Sinorhizobium fredii: one gene and its partner. The protein of the gene in region 1 interacts with the protein of each later gene in a pairwise test. Links are inferred from orthologs where the notes say so. Each region holds a gene or a part of one and is shown in the gene's direction. Other genes may lie near its edges.

The links.
Region 2: the proteins of cysK (region 1) and cysE interact in binary tests that used the Escherichia coli proteins (3 or more experiments, as listed by UniProt). The link is inferred for Sinorhizobium fredii from one-to-one orthologs.

The regions. Positions count from the first base shown.
Region 1 is NZ_CP024307.1:339,280-346,775, reverse strand. The notes cover bases 2,260-5,140. They hold cysK (cysteine synthase A), read left to right. Parts: upstream 2,260-3,156; coding sequence 3,157-4,125; downstream 4,126-5,140. Other genes in these bases: NXT3_RS01660 (YifB family Mg chelatase-like AAA ATPase), read right to left, coding at 5,001-5,140; NXT3_RS01665 (hypothetical protein), read right to left, coding at 4,410-4,850; NXT3_RS01680 (LysE family translocator), read right to left, coding at 2,260-2,874. In the rest of the region: NXT3_RS01700 (Lrp/AsnC family transcriptional regulator), read right to left, coding at 1-99; NXT3_RS01695 (DMT family transporter), read left to right, coding at 236-1,147; NXT3_RS01690 (NIPSNAP family protein), read left to right, coding at 1,147-1,452; NXT3_RS01685 (gamma-glutamylcyclotransferase), read right to left, coding at 1,430-2,167; more of NXT3_RS01680, read right to left, coding at 2,242-2,259; more of NXT3_RS01660, read right to left, coding at 5,141-6,533; gshB (glutathione synthase), read right to left, coding at 6,700-7,496.
Region 2 is NZ_CP024307.1:1,608,597-1,616,009, forward strand. Bases 3,622-6,419 are described here. They hold cysE (serine O-acetyltransferase), read left to right. Parts: upstream 3,622-4,505; coding sequence 4,506-5,333; downstream 5,334-6,419. Other genes in these bases: NXT3_RS07865 (alpha/beta fold hydrolase), read left to right, coding at 3,622-4,396; NXT3_RS07875 (DUF3126 family protein), read left to right, coding at 5,512-5,715; NXT3_RS07880 (phasin family protein), read left to right, coding at 5,946-6,302. Also shown: NXT3_RS07845 (amino acid ABC transporter substrate-binding protein), read right to left, coding at 1-404; NXT3_RS07850 (cystathionine beta-lyase), read left to right, coding at 746-1,933; NXT3_RS07855 (FAD-dependent monooxygenase), read right to left, coding at 1,985-3,166; NXT3_RS07860 (zinc-finger domain-containing protein), read right to left, coding at 3,195-3,440; more of NXT3_RS07865, read left to right, coding at 3,611-3,621; ATP-dependent Clp protease adapter ClpS, read left to right, coding at 6,582-6,935; ATP-dependent Clp protease ATP-binding subunit ClpA, read left to right, coding at 6,945-7,413.

The DNA.
Region 1 (7,496 bases):
CGGCGAGGAGAGCCCCGCTTCCAGCGCGAGTTCCTTCAGCGACACGCGGGCGTTCGCGGCGAGAATTTCCAGGATACGACGGTCAAGTTCGTCCAGCATCGGCAACTCCGTAAGTCAACTTGGGAAGTTCCCCTTACACAATTAGGCATTCTCTCACAATCTCCTTCGTCAATCCCTATATTCGCATCAGCAGACTCATTACTCTGGCGGTCAAGTCATCAGTGGAGCGAGAGCGATGAACAAGGATTTGCGGCGCGGAAGCGCGGAAATGACGGCGGCAATGCTGATATCGGGAACTATCGGCTGGTTCGTACTGATGTCGGGACAGCCGGTCGCCGGCGTCGTCTTCTGGCGCTGCGTCTTCGGGGCCGTGACGCTCGCAATCCTTGCCGCAGCCCTCGGCCTCATCGATCTCAGGCACTTGCGTCCGAAGGTCGTCGGGCTTTCCGTGCTCGGCGGTGTGGCGATCGTCATCAACTGGCTGCTGCTTTTCGAAGCCTATTCGCACGCCTCGATCTCGATTGCGACGATGGTCTACAACACGCAGCCCTTCATGCTGCTCGGGCTCGGGGCGCTTTTCCTCGGCGAGAAGATCACCCCAACCAAGCTGTTCTGGCTCTCGGTCGCCTTCATCGGCATGCTGGCGATCGTCTCCGCAAAGCCGGCGGGCGGAGCCGGAACCGGTCATTATCTCGCAGGGATCGCCCTCTCGCTCGGCGCCGCCTTCTTCTACGCCATTGCGGCGATCGTCACCAAGCTGCTCAAGGGCACGCCGCCGCAGCTTATCGCGCTGATCCAGGTCTTGACCGGCGCGGCGATGCTCGCCCCCTTTGCCATGACGGCGCCGCTGCCGCAGAGCGCAATCCAGTGGACCTTGCTGATCACCATCGGCGTCGTCCACACCGGCATCATGTACATCCTGCTCTATGGCGCGATCCAGCGGCTGCCGACCCATGTGACGGGCGCGCTTTCTTTCATCTACCCTATCGCCGCAATCCTGGTCGACCGCATTGCCTTCGGGCACCAATTGCAGCCCGTGCAGATCCTGGGATCGGCCGCGATCCTGCTGGCAGCGGCCGGCAGCAATCTCGGCTGGACGCTTCGTTCGGCCCCACGTATCAAGCAGCACGCCGAACGGAGCGCCTGATGATCACCTGCTATTTGAAATACGTCATCGATCCTTACAAGCTCAAGGAATTCGAGCATTACGCCAAGCTCTGGATTCCGCTGGTGAACCGGCTCGGCGGCAGCCATCACGGCTATTTCATGCCGCATGAGGGCGCCAACAATATTGCGCTCGCGCTCTTCAGCTTTCCCTCGCTCGCAGCCTACGAGACCTATCGCGAGCAGATGGCCGCCTATCCTGAATGCCAAGCGGCCTTCGCCTATGCCGAGGAGACGCGCTGCATTCTAAGCTACGAGCGCAGCTTCATGCGTCCAGTGTTTGAATGAGCTCGCTTGACGCCGCGGCTCCATCGCGCTCGATGCACTCCGCTACGAGCGCTTGTAGGCGCCACAAATTGCGATCTCGAATGCCCCTGGCTTCAAGATGCGTTACCGTGTTGAGGAGATACTCCGCGCCCGAGCCGACATGGCCGCAGGCGCGCGCCAGGACTTCGGCGACGGCCTCGAGAGGAAGGCTTCCGGTATAGAATGACGAAGCGCGGTTCATGACGAAACCCAGAGCGGGAACGGATCCCTGCCCCGTCTCGACCTTGATCCAGCGGGGCATGCTGTTGGGCGGCTTATAGGTGAACTCACGCCGGAACAGCCTTCCGAGCTGGCCTTCGAGGTCGTCGTTCGGCAGTTCGTAGAGAACGCCGCGGCACTGCCCGCCGCGGTCGAGGGCCATCATCAGACCCGGCTCATCGGGTGTGCCCCGAAAGCGAAGCATCCGCAAGCAGAACGAACGATGCCAGCCCCGGGCGATGCCGATCTCTTCCCTGACATGCTCGATCTCCGGCCTCCAGATCAGTGATCCATAGGCGAAGAGCAAGGTTGGCAAGCCCGGAGCCGGATGGCACTTCATTATCCGCGCCACCCAGTGGTCATAGTCCGCATCTGTGTGCAGTTGCGCTCCGGATCCCGGACCGCCGTCCGCAATCGCTCTGTGGACCTGCGCAACATGGGCCGCGGTCAAGCTGAAGGATGTTGATCTGCCGGACATGGTCAAAATCTCCGCCGAAGAGGATCGCGCAACGGTCCCCCGGGTGCAAGCTGGCCTTTCACGGGTGACCTCGCCTACCGGCGCGCCTCGGCAGCCATGCTGACGGCGAGGCTGGCGAGCACGGTGCTCATCATCCAGCGCTGCACCAGCATGAAGAGGGGCCGGCCTGCGAGGAAGGCGGCGATCGACCCGGCGGTCACGGCGATCAGCACATTGACGCTGACGCTGATTGCGATCTGCAGGCTGCCGAAAACGAGCGACTGCAGGAGCACGCTTCCGGATTCCGGTCGGATGAACTGCGGCAGCAGCGAAAGGTAGAGCGCCGCCACCTTCGGATTGAGCAGGCTGGTGACGAGGCCCATGACGAAGAGCTTGCGCGGTCCGTCCTGCGGCAGGTCGCGGACCTGGAACGGCGAGCGACCGCCGGGCTTCACGGCCTGCCAGGCGAGGAAGAGGAGATAGAGTGCGCCGGCGAAGCACAGCACGTTGTGGGCGAAGGGAACCGCGAGCAACAGGGCGGTGATGCCGAGCGCGGCGAAGACCATGTAGAAGACGAAGCCGAGTGCCACGCCGCCGAGCGAGACAAGGCCGGCGCCCGGGCCTTGGCAGATCGAACGGGAGATCAGGTAGATCATGTTCGGTCCCGGCGTCAGTACCATGCCGAGCGCAATCAGCGCGAAGCCGATGAGATTGTGAGTTTCGGGCAAGGCCGTTCCCCTTCCGCAGTTTTTCCGGAACGTGCACGGCTCAACGAGTCGCTAGCAACGCCGTTCTTGTCACCGGGTCAATTTTTGCGAGCGATGGTGCGGCGTTCTCAAGCGGAACTTTCCACGCCGTGCTATCCACCGACCGGAAAAACATGCTCCAACCGGCGGGTTTGCTATCGCTTTTTCCTTCGCCTGCCCGCATCCGGCGCTTTCCCGCTCTGGAATGGACCGTTGATTGTTCCTATTCTCATGACAACCATCTTGAGCAACGGGAGAAGTACAATGCCAGAAGCGCGCAAGCCCGGCCGCGGCCGCGTCTTTTCATCAATCACCGAAACGATCGGCGACACTCCCATCGTGCGGCTGGACAGGCTCGCCAGCGAAAAGGGCGTGAAGGCGAACCTGCTTGCCAAGCTCGAGTTCTTCAATCCGATCGCCTCGGTCAAGGACCGCATCGGCGTCGCGATGATCGAAGCGCTTGAGGCGGAGGGCAAGATCGAGCCCGGCCGGACGACGCTGATCGAGCCGACATCGGGCAATACCGGCATAGCGCTTGCCTTCGTGGCCGCCGCTAAAGGCTACAGGCTGATCCTCACCATGCCCGAAACGATGTCGGTCGAGCGGCGCAAGATGCTGTCGCTGCTCGGCGCCGAATTGGTGCTGACCGAAGGGGCAAAGGGCATGAAGGGCGCCATCGCCAAGGCGCAGGAACTCACCGAGACGCTGCCCGACGCCATCATCCCGCAACAGTTCGAAAACCCGGCCAATCCGGAAATCCATCGCAGGACGACCGCCGAGGAAATCTGGAACGACACCGAAGGCAGCGTCGATATCCTTGTTTCCGGCATCGGCACCGGCGGCACGATCACCGGCGCCGGTCAAGTGCTGAAGGCGCGCAAGCCGTCGGTCAAGGTGATTGCCGTCGAGCCCGAGGAGTCGCCGGTTCTCTCGGGCGGCACGCCGGGACCGCACAAGATCCAGGGCATCGGCGCTGGCTTCGCGCCGCCGATCCTCGACACCTCGATCTATGACGAGGTCGTCACCGTGAATGCGGGCGAAGCGGTCGAAGTGGCACGGCTCGTCGCCACGCTCGAAGGCGTGCCGGTCGGTATCTCCTCCGGCGCCGCGCTCCAGGCGGCGATCGAAGTCGGCCGGCGCGAGGAGAATGCCGGCAAGATGATCGTGGTGATCATTCCGTCCTTTGCGGAGCGTTATCTTTCGACGGTGCTTTTCGAGGGGCTGGGCGGGTAGAGGCGCGGGCACTGCGGAGCGGGATGAGAGGAGGTGCTCGGTTTTCCGCCCACCGCGCTCGATCCCTTCGCTGTTCAGCGACACGACGATCTCGTGCCAATCGCTGGGCTTGTTCATGAGGTCGGCCTTGGTCGAAGCCGCTTTCGCATTCTCCGCACCTCCCTCATCGATCTCATCTTCGAGGCGAACTCGGCGATGAAAGGTTCATCCCGCCGTCCCTGATCGCGATCGCCTGAAAGGGGGCGCGGACGCTGTAGTGCAGCACGCTTCGCCGTTTCGTGGCGCTATTTCGCAATTCCGGGGCAAAGGCTTTGAAAAATTTCGAGCCTCTCGGCGTAGGAGGCAAGCGAAAGGTTTGGGAGAAAAGCCTCGTCACCGTCGCGGCGGATGAGATAGTCCGTCTCCGACAGCAGCCCTTTCTTGATCATTTCAGGAGACTGCCTGGCGGAGCCGTGAAAGGAATAGCTGGAGCCATGCATGTCCGTCCAGGTGCGCTCGACGCAATTGCCGGTGACGCGGTCAGCGAGCTTCGTCGTCGCGATCACGTCTCCAATGCAGCGCAACGAGTCATCGCGGAGATATTCGACGCAGAAGACTTTCGCGTCCTGCGGCGTGTGCTTCAGGCGGATCACAGCGTTTGCCGTTCCAATTCCCTCCTTCGAAACGATCGTCATCGTCATGCCGATTCTCGCCCCATAGGAGAGCTTGCTTGGGTTCTCGGACACTGCCGACCCCACGGCCGGTCCAAGGAGAATGCCTGCCACAAGGGCGAGCGGCATAACGAAACCGTTTGGTTGGAAGGTGCCGTTGAAGGGGAACACGATAGCGGGCCTTGAGAGATGGACTTGGATTTGTGCAACTGGGCCAGGCGAGCGCTACGCCGCTACCGGCAGGCGCTCGCCGGCGACGCGATAGGAGATCGCTTCGGCGAGATGGATCCGTCCGACGGTCGGTGCTTCGTCGAGATCGGCGAGCGTGCGGGCCACCTTCAGTACACGGTGATAGCCGCGCGCCGAGAACTTCATCTTTTCCGCGGCGTCCCTGAGGAGCTGCAGCCCCGCCGAGTCGGGTTCGGCGATTCTCTCGATCATCGCCGTCGATGCCCGGGCATTGCTCGTCAATTCCGGATGGCCGAGGGCGGCGAGGCGACCCCGCTGCAACTCGCGGGCGCGGGCGACGCGGCGCGCGACGACGGCGCTTGCCTCCGCCGTGCCGGGGCGGATGAGGTCGGCGGCACTGACGGCGGGCACGTCGATGCGGATATCGATGCGGTCCATCAGCGGACCGGAAATCCGAGCCTGGTAATCGGCCATGCAGCGCGGGCCGCGGGCGCAGCTGCGGCCCGGCTCGCCGGCCATGCCGCAGCGGCAGGGGTTCATCGCGGCGACGAGCTGGATCGCCGCCGGGTAGCTCACACGGTGATTGGCGCGCGCAATGACGCATTCGGCGGTTTCGAGCGGCTGGCGCAGCGCATCGAGCACCTGCGGGGGAAACTCCGGAAACTCGTCGAGAAACAGGACGCCATGATGGGCGAGCGACGCCTCCCCGGGTTTTGCCCGCAAACCGCCGCCGATCAGCGCCGCCATGGTGGCGGAATGGTGCGGCGCACGGAACGGCCGGCGGTCGGAGAGCTTGCCGCCCGCCAATTGCCCGGCGATCGAATGGATCATCGACACTTCGAGCAGTTCGGCTGGGGAGAGCGGCGGCAGGATGGACGGCAGACGCGACGCCAGCATCGACTTGCCGGAACCGGGAGGGCCTACCATCAGGAGATTGTGATTGCCGGCGGCCGCGACCTCCAGCGCCCGTTTGGCGCTTTCCTGGCCCTTGATGTCGGCGAGATCGGGAAGATCGGCGGCGGCCGCCCGGACCGCCGGTTCGGGGCGGGAGAGCACCTGCGTGCCGCGGAAATGATTGGCGATGGCAATCAGGCTGCGCGGCGCCAGGATATTGATCTCGGCGCCGGCCCAGGCCGCTTCAGCGCCGCTTTGGGCTGGGCAGATCAGCCCCTTGCCGAGTCCATTGGCCCCGATCGCCGCCGGCAGCGCGCCGGCAACTGGAGCGATCGTGCCGTCGAGATTAAGCTCGCCGATGACCACAAAGCCGGAAAGTGCATCCGCTGGGATGGCGCCGAGCGCCGCCATCAGGCCGAGCGCGATGGCGAGGTCGAAATGGCTGCCTTCCTTGGGCAGGTCGGCCGGCGCCAGATTGACGGTGACCCGCTTGGCCGGCAGCGCCAGGCCCGAGGCGTGCAGCGCCGCCTGGACGCGTTCGCGGCTTTCGGCAACGGCCTTGTCCGGCAGCCCGACGATCTGCATGCCGACCTTGCCAGGAGCCACCATTACCTGGACGTCGACCGGAACGCCCTCGATACCCTGAAACGCAACCGTGCTGACGCGCGCGACCATGATGCCCCCATTGCTCCAGCCTGCACCGCACAACCGCCGCCGGTAGCAAGCCAAATCTTGCACGGTACGCGCTCAAAAACAAGAACAATAATAGAACAAACGCGCGTGAGGTGAAATCGGCGTGTGCCGACCGGGTAGGTCGAACGTTCCTAAACGATTGCGGAGGTCAGCCGCGTTTCTTTTCGATTGCATCCCAGAGCATGCTGGCGACATCGGCGCCGCCGAACTTCTTGACCTCGCGGATGCCAGTCGGCGAAGTGACGTTGATTTCGGTCATGTAATCCCCGATGACATCGATGCCGACGAAGAGGAAGCCGCGCTCTTTCAGCGCCGGTCCGATGCGGGCGCAGATTTCCTTCTCGCGAGCGGTGAGCTCGGTCGCCTCGGCGCGGCCGCCGACATGCATGTTGGAGCGGGCGTCGTGTTCGGCCGGGACGCGGTTGATGGCGCCAACCGGCTCGCCATTGACGAGCAGGATGCGTTTGTCGCCCTTTCGGACCGCCGGCAGATATTCCTGGGCAATGAAGGGCTCGCGAAACATCTGGCCGAACATTTCAAGCAGCGACGAGAGATTGCGATCGTCGCGCGCCGAATGGAAGACCCCGGCGCCGCCATTGCCGTAGAGCGGCTTCAGGATGATGTCGCCCATCTCCTCGCGGAAGCGGGCGATCTCGCTCGCATCCCGCGTGATCAGCGTCCGCGGCATCAGGTCGGGAAATTCGGTGACGAAGATTTTCTCCGGCGAATTGCGCACCCAGGCCGGGTCGTTGACGACGAGCGTCTTCGGGTGAAGCCGCTCCAGAAGATGCGTCGAGGTGATATAGGCCATGTCGAAGGGCGGATCCTGGCGAAGCAGGATGACGTCCATGGTCGAAAGATCGATCCGCTCGGGCTCGTCCAGCGTGAAATGGTCGCCCTTGACGTCGCGCAGCGTCATCTGCTGCGCGGTCGCATAGACCTTGC
Region 2 (7,413 bases), 1.3 Mb from region 1 along the record:
AGGCTCTTGCGAACCATGAAGCCCTGGCCGTCATAATAGTTGACCGGGCGGAAGTTGAAGCCGAGCGCCGTGTCGCGGTTGATGGTCCAGGTCGTGTTGCGGGCCAAAACGTCGACTTCGCCGGACTGCAGCGCCGGGAAACGCTCCTTGGCGGAGGTCGGCGTGTACTTGACCTTGGTGGCATCGCCGAACACTGCAGCAGCGATCGCCTTGCAGTAGTCGACGTCGAAACCGCTCCAGTTGCCGGACGCGTCAGGGGCCGCGAAACCGGCGAGCCCGGTGTTCACGCCGCACTGGACGAAGCCCTTGGCCTTCACGTCGTCAAGGGTCGCGGCCGATGCCGCATTTGCGCCAATCCCCAAGACAGCAGCGCCAACAAGAGCTGTCAGAATTCTTCTTGCCATTTTTTTGAACCTTTTCGGTTGTTCGTAAGTTCCCGTCTGCACTGGTGCGCTCTGTCGGCGCGTGCAGCCTCAGCCACCCTCCTGGCATGAGTGCAATCTATCTCATGCTCAAAATCCATGGGGGTCAAGAGATGTTGCCGATTTTCTGATTTTCGATGTGAAAAACTGAAAATTCGTCAGAATTTTAAGCAGATTTTGCGGGAAATCGTCCGCTTCTGGATAAAAAACCGTCAGATACGCGGGGACCGGGTCGACGGCCGCCGTAGCGAATTTTCCCTTGACCCTCACCCGTGCCGCGTTCGATGAGTCTCCATCCAGTTTTCAACGGCGGATTCGTTAAAATGGCAGACAAGATGAGCGCGCGTGGAGAGGTCGGCATCAACACCCGCCTCGCGCATGCAGGCAACAACCCCTCCGACTTCCACGGATTCGTGAATCCGCCGGTGGTCCACGCGTCCACCGTACTTTTCCCCAATGCGAAGACCATGGAAACGCGGGCGCAGAAATACACCTACGGCACGCGCGGCACGCCGACGACCGACGCGCTCTGCGAGGCGATCAATGAACTCGAAGGCGCCGCCGGAACGATTCTCGTACCCTCGGGGCTGGCCGCTGTCACGGTGCCCTTCCTCGCCTATCTTTCGTCGGGCGACCACGCTCTGATCGTCGATTCGGTCTATTTCCCGACCCGGCACTTCTGCGACACGATGCTGACCCGGCTCGGGATCACGGTCGAATATTACGATCCGATGATCGGTACTGCCATCGAGGGCCTGATCCGGCCGAACACGCGGCTGGTGCACACGGAGGCGCCGGGCTCGAACACGTTCGAGATGCAGGATATCCGGGCGATTGCCGATGCCGCCCACCGCCACGGCTGCGTCGTCACCATGGACAACACCTGGGCAACGCCGATCTACTTCCGCCCCCTCGACCATGGCGTCGACGTTTCCATCCACGCGGCGACGAAATATCCCTCCGGGCACTCCGACGTGCTGCTCGGAACCGTTTCGGCCAATGCTGCCCATTGGCCGGCCCTGACCGAGGCGATGGTGACGCTCGGCGTCTGCGTCTCACCGGACGACAGCTATCAGATTCTGCGCGGCCTTCGCACCATGGGCATTCGCCTGGAGCGCCACCAGGACAGCGCTCTGGCGATTGCCACCTGGCTCGAGGGTCGGGACGAGGTGGAGAGGGTGCTGCATCCGGCGCTGCCGAGCTTTCCCGGGCACGAGCTCTGGAAGCGCGACTTTGGCGGGGCGAGCGGCATCTTCTCATTTGTCCTGAAGGCCGAACCCGAAACAAGCAAGGCGAAGGCGCATGCCTTCCTCGATGCGCTCTCGTTCTTCGGCCTCGGCTATTCCTGGGGCGGCTTCGAGAGCCTCGCATTGCATGCGAACCTTTCCGATCGCAAGATCGCGAAGGGCCCATCAGGAGGGCCCGTCATCCGGCTGCAGATCGGTCTGGAAGATGTTGCCGACCTGCGCCGCGACATCGAGGCAGGTCTCGCGGCGGCCAATGCCGCCTGATCGGGCCATCCGAGTGACCGGGGCAGGCGGCAGGGATTTGCTGCCTGCCGGTCAGGCCTTCTCGCGTTCCGAGGCGCCATATCCATAGAGCCAGTCGAGATCGGCTGCGAGCGCTTCCGGGCCCTTCAGCGCGAGGACCAGGTTTCGCGCGACCCTGACCGGCCCGCGGGCGTGATAGGCAAAGCGGTTGAAGGCGGCACGCTTGCGGACCCGGGCGATCCGTGCCCGGCGCGCCTGCTCGTAACGCGCGAAGGCGGCCGGAGCGTCGGGGCACTCGGCAAGACAAAGCGCCAGTTCACTGGCGTCCTCTATCGCCATCGCAGCACCCTGGGCCGCAAAGGGCGTCATCGCATGGGCGGCGTCGCCGATCAGCACGATGTCCCGCCTGTTGTGCCAGGCGCCTTCCTCGACGGTGCACAAGGGCCAATAGGTGGCCGAGCCGGAACCTTCGATCAACGATCGCAGATCGGGGTGCCATGCTTCGAAAGCGGCCGTGAATTCGCGTCGTCGCTCCGGTGATTCCTGACCCGTCCAGGCCCCCTCGGCCGGCGTGCCGCCGACGACCGCAACCAGATTGAAGCCGTCGATTTCGCGAAGCGGGTAGGCGACCAGATGAGCCTCCGGCCCAAGGAAGGCCGTGACGCGATCCGCCGAAAGGCAGCCCGTCTCTTCTGTGTTCGGCAGCAACAGCCGCCAAGCGACATTGCCGGAGAACCGGGCGGCGCCGGCGGCCGGAATAGCGGCTCTCGCCTCCGACCAGATGCCGTCGGCGCCGATGACGATTGATGGGCGGCGTCCCGTTGCCGCGGCAGCCGCCGCCACCGGATCGCCCTTGATGCGCTTGCCAAGATGCAGGCGGCAGGCCGGCTCCGACTGTACTGCGTCCAGGAGGATTTTCTGCAGGCTGGCGCGGTGCAGGACCCCGTAGGGTGCTGCCCAGCGGATGCGCGCTGCCGCACCGGCTGGCACGTCTGCTAGCGGACGCAGCGAGTGTCCGTCGACGAGCCCTATCGATTTCGGTTCACCCCACACCGCCTCGAGCGCAGGGAGCAAGCCGAGTTTCACTAAGATGCGCGAGGCGTTCGGTGACAATTGCAGCCCGGCGCCCACCTCGTTCAGTGCGTCTGCCTGCTCGAAGATATCTGAAGCAAAGCCCTGCCGCGCAAGGCACAGCGCCATTGTCAGGCCGGCGATGCCAGCGCCGACGATTGCGACGGGACCAGCCTTTTGCATCGATGTCGCGCCGGTGGCTGCGGGCAGGTCAGGCCGCCTTGGTCTCGAAGAGACAGCCCGGCGGAATCGTCTCTGTCGCCTTCAGGCTCGCGTTGTAGCGATAGAGCGTCGAGCAATAGGAGCAGACCTTCTCGTTGTCGTCGCCCATGTCGATGAAGATATGGGGGTGATCGAAGGGAACGGATGCGCCGGTGCACATGAATTCCTTGACGCCGATCTCGATAACCCGGTGCCCGCCGTCATTCTGGAAATGGGGGATGCTGTGGCCGGCCATGTCGTACTCCGCTGAATGCAAGTCTGTATATTTTTGCCGGCACCATAGTGAGCTTTGGCGCAAATGTGTAGCAGCAATCACGACGCGCCTGTGGTTTTTGACGGGCGGGGGTTTTCGCCTCTTCGGTTACCGCCTAGTTTCGGCGAAAACAGATGATGTCTGGGAAAACCATGGATTTGAACCCACCGCCTTTCTCGCGCTTCACCCACGACGGCTTGGAAATTGCCTATTTCGACGAGGGCGACCCGTCGGGGGATCCTGTGCTGCTCATTCACGGGTTCGCCTCGAGCGCCAATGTCAACTGGGTATACCCAGGCTGGCTGAAGACGCTCGGCGACGCTGGCTACCGGGTTGTCGCACTCGACAACCGCGGTCACGGGGCGAGCAGCAAGCCTTATGACGCTTCCGTGTACCACCCGCACCAGATGGCCGGCGACGCGGCCGCGCTTCTGGCCCATCTCGGCATCCCAGAGGCGCATATCATGGGCTATTCGATGGGCGCGCGCATCTCCGCATTCCTGGCGTTGCATCACCCGCATCGCGTCCGCTCGCTGGTGTTCGGCGGCTTGGGAATAGGCATGGTGACCGGAGTGGGAGACTGGGACCCGATCGCCGACGCGCTGCTTGCGCCATCGCTCGAAGATGTGACGCATACACGCGGCCGAATGTTCCGCGCCTTTGCCGACCAGACGAAGAGCGACCGCCAGGCGCTTGCCGCCTGCATATCGACCTCGCGCGATCTGCTTTCCGCCGAGGATGTCGGGCGCATCGACGTGCCCGTTCTGGTCGGGGTCGGCACGAAGGACGACGTGGCGGGCTCCGCCCAGGAGCTTGCCGCCCTGATGCCGCATGCCATGGCCGTGGACATTCCGGGCCGCGACCATATGCTGGCCGTTGGCGACCGCGTCTTCAAGAAGGCGGTCCTGGAGTTTCTCGCCGAGCTCGGCCGCGCCTAGTCAAAGATGACCGCCGATCGAAACGTGCGGGGCCATTTATGTTGGTCGGGAATTGCCCTATATATGTCGCAGCGCAAGCCGGCAGATTGACCCAGGAAGGAGCGCGACCATGGTCGCCAAGAGCGAACTTCGCCATACGGAACCGCTGAAGGCAGTCGACCCCATCTGGGACAGTCTGCGCGAAGAAGCGCGCCTCGCCGCCGAGCGGGATCCGATGCTTGCGGCCTTTCTCTATTCGACTGTGGTCAACCAGCATTCGCTGGAAGAGAGCGTGATCTACCGGATCTGCGAACGGCTTGATCACCCCGACCTGCAGGCAAACCTTCTTCACCAGACCTTTCTGGAGATGCTCGAGGACTGGCCTGAATGGAGCGCGATCCTGCGGGTCGACATCCAGGCGGTCTACGACCGCGATCCGGCCTGCACGCGGTTCCTCGAGCCCGTGCTCTATTTCAAGGGCTTCCATGCCATCCAGACGCACCGGCTGGCCCACTGGCTGTGGGACCGCGGGCGGAAGGATTTTGCGCTCTATCTCCAGAGCCGCTCCTCGAGTGTGTTCCAGACCGATATCAATCCGGCCGCACGCGTCGGGCGCGGCATCTTCCTCGACCACGCGACGGGGCTTGTCGTCGGCGAAACGGCGGTGATTGGCGACAATGTGTCGATCCTGCATGGCGTCACCCTTGGCGGCACCGGCAAGGAGGGCAGCGACCGTCACCCGAAGATCGGCGACGGCGTGCTGATCGGCGCCGGCGCGAAGATCCTCGGCAATATCCATATCGGCCATTGCTCGCGGGTGGCGGCCGGATCGGTCGTGCTGAAGGCGGTTCCGCCGAAGACGACGGTAGCGGGCGTTCCGGCCAGGGTCGTCGGCGAGGCCGGATGCTCCGAACCCTCGCGGCAGATGGACCAGATCCTGGCGAGCTTCGATATCTGACGCGGAGGAAGGGCCGCGTTCATCGCCTTGTTCGCGGAAATGAAAAATCTGAGCGGCAATTCAACGCGTTACGGCTGTCGTTAATCATCTTCATGGGGGCTCGGCGCCGTGATGGGTTTACACCTGGCAACGCCGCATGCGAGAAGCGCGGCAAATCAATCGGCTACGGAGAATAGATTTGAAGCCCGAAGAAATCCGCAAGCTTGAGGCCTATTTCAAGCGCACCTTGAATCCGGCTATGGTCGTCAAGGCCCGTCCCAGGAAGGACGAATCCGCCGAGGTTTATCTTGGCGACGAATTTCTCGGAGTCATATTCCGCGACGACGAAGACGGCGAACTCTCCTATAATTTCTCGATGGCGATCCTCGACGTCGATCTCTGAGCTGGACGTCGCATGGCCGGTCGACGGCCGCGTGTCTCAAAGTGTGCCGGCCTGAGCAATCGGGCCGGTTTTTTCTTATAAGTCTTACTTTTAGATAATTTATCCGCATGTCGCCGGATCTTCATCAAGTCGTTGCAAGAATTGTGTTTTACTGCATCGCACACTGAACTTGACTTTTTGTGCAGTGCACCTAGACTGACGCTTGCCCACCGCCCACAAGGAGAAACTTGATGTTCAACTTCGACGATGCAAACAAGAAGAGCAAGGAAGCACTCGACGTGGCTGTAAAGAGCTACTCTGCGATGACCAAGGGCTTCCAGGCCATTGCAACCGAAGCAGCAGACTACTCGAAGAAGTCCTTCGAAGATGGCATTGCCCATCTTGAAAAGCTGTCGGGCGCCAAGAGCCTCGAGGCTGCCTTCGAACTGCAGACGAACTATCTGAAGTCGAGCTATGAATCTTTCGTCGCCGAAGCATCGAAGATCGGCGAGATGTATGCCGATCTCGCCAAGGACGCCTACAAGCCCTATGAGGCACCGGTCGCCAAGGCAACGGCATCCGTGAAGTCCGCAGCTGCCGCCGCCTGACGATTAGAATATCGCCATTGCCAAAAGGCCGGTCGCGGTTGCCGCGGCCGGCCTTGTCGTTCTTGGGGTATCGGGTTTCCGGGCTTACTTCGGTAGCTTGGCCAGAGATTCAACGTCGACTGTAGCGGCCGAAGAAAATTGATCAATCTTGTGCTTGGCCGTGCGAATATGATTGCAGTGCGTTGGTTCGGTCTTAAAATCCAAGAACGAACCATTAGATAAAGGCAAGCAGGCCGCAGCCACGTTGGTGGATTGCGGCCGTCAAGGGAATGAAACAGAATGATCGCCATGCCGGTCCGGATGCAGCAGGGAAGCGATGGAGACGGAGGCGGCCCCAGTCGTGGCACGTCCGTTATCACACGCACCAAGCCGAAGACCAAGAAGCCGAGTTTGTACCGCGTTCTGCTTTTGAATGACGATTACACGCCGATGGAGTTCGTCGTCCACATTCTGGAGCGTTTTTTTCAGAAGGACAGGGAACAAGCGACGATCATCATGCTTCATGTCCACAACCACGGCGTTGGAGAATGCGGCGTCTTTACCTACGAAGTCGCCGAAACCAAAGTGACGCAGGTGATGGATTTCGCCAGGCAGCATCAGCATCCCTTGCAATGCGTCATGGAAAAGAAATGAGGACCTAACGTGCCAACTTTTTCGCCCAGCCTCGAAAAGGCGCTGCATCAGGCACTGACTTTTGCCAACGAGCGCCATCATGAATATGCGACGCTCGAGCACCTGCTGCTGGCATTGATCGATGATGCCGATGCGGCGGCCGTGATGGGCGCGTGCAATGTAAATCTAGAAACACTTCGCAAGACCGTGACGGACTATGTCGACAACGAATTGTCCAATCTGATCACCGGCTACGATGAAGATTCCAAGCCCACCGCCGGCTTCCAGCGCGTCATCCAGCGGGCCGTCATTCATGTTCAATCCTCCGGCCGCGAAGAGGTGACGGGAGCCAATGTGCTCGTCGCGATCTTTGCCGAGCGCGAGAGCCATGCGGCCTATTTCCTGCAGGAGCAGGAGATGACCCGCTACGATGCGGTGAACTTCATCTCTCATGGCATCGGCAAGCGCCCCGGGAGCTCGGAATCGCGGCCGGTGCGCG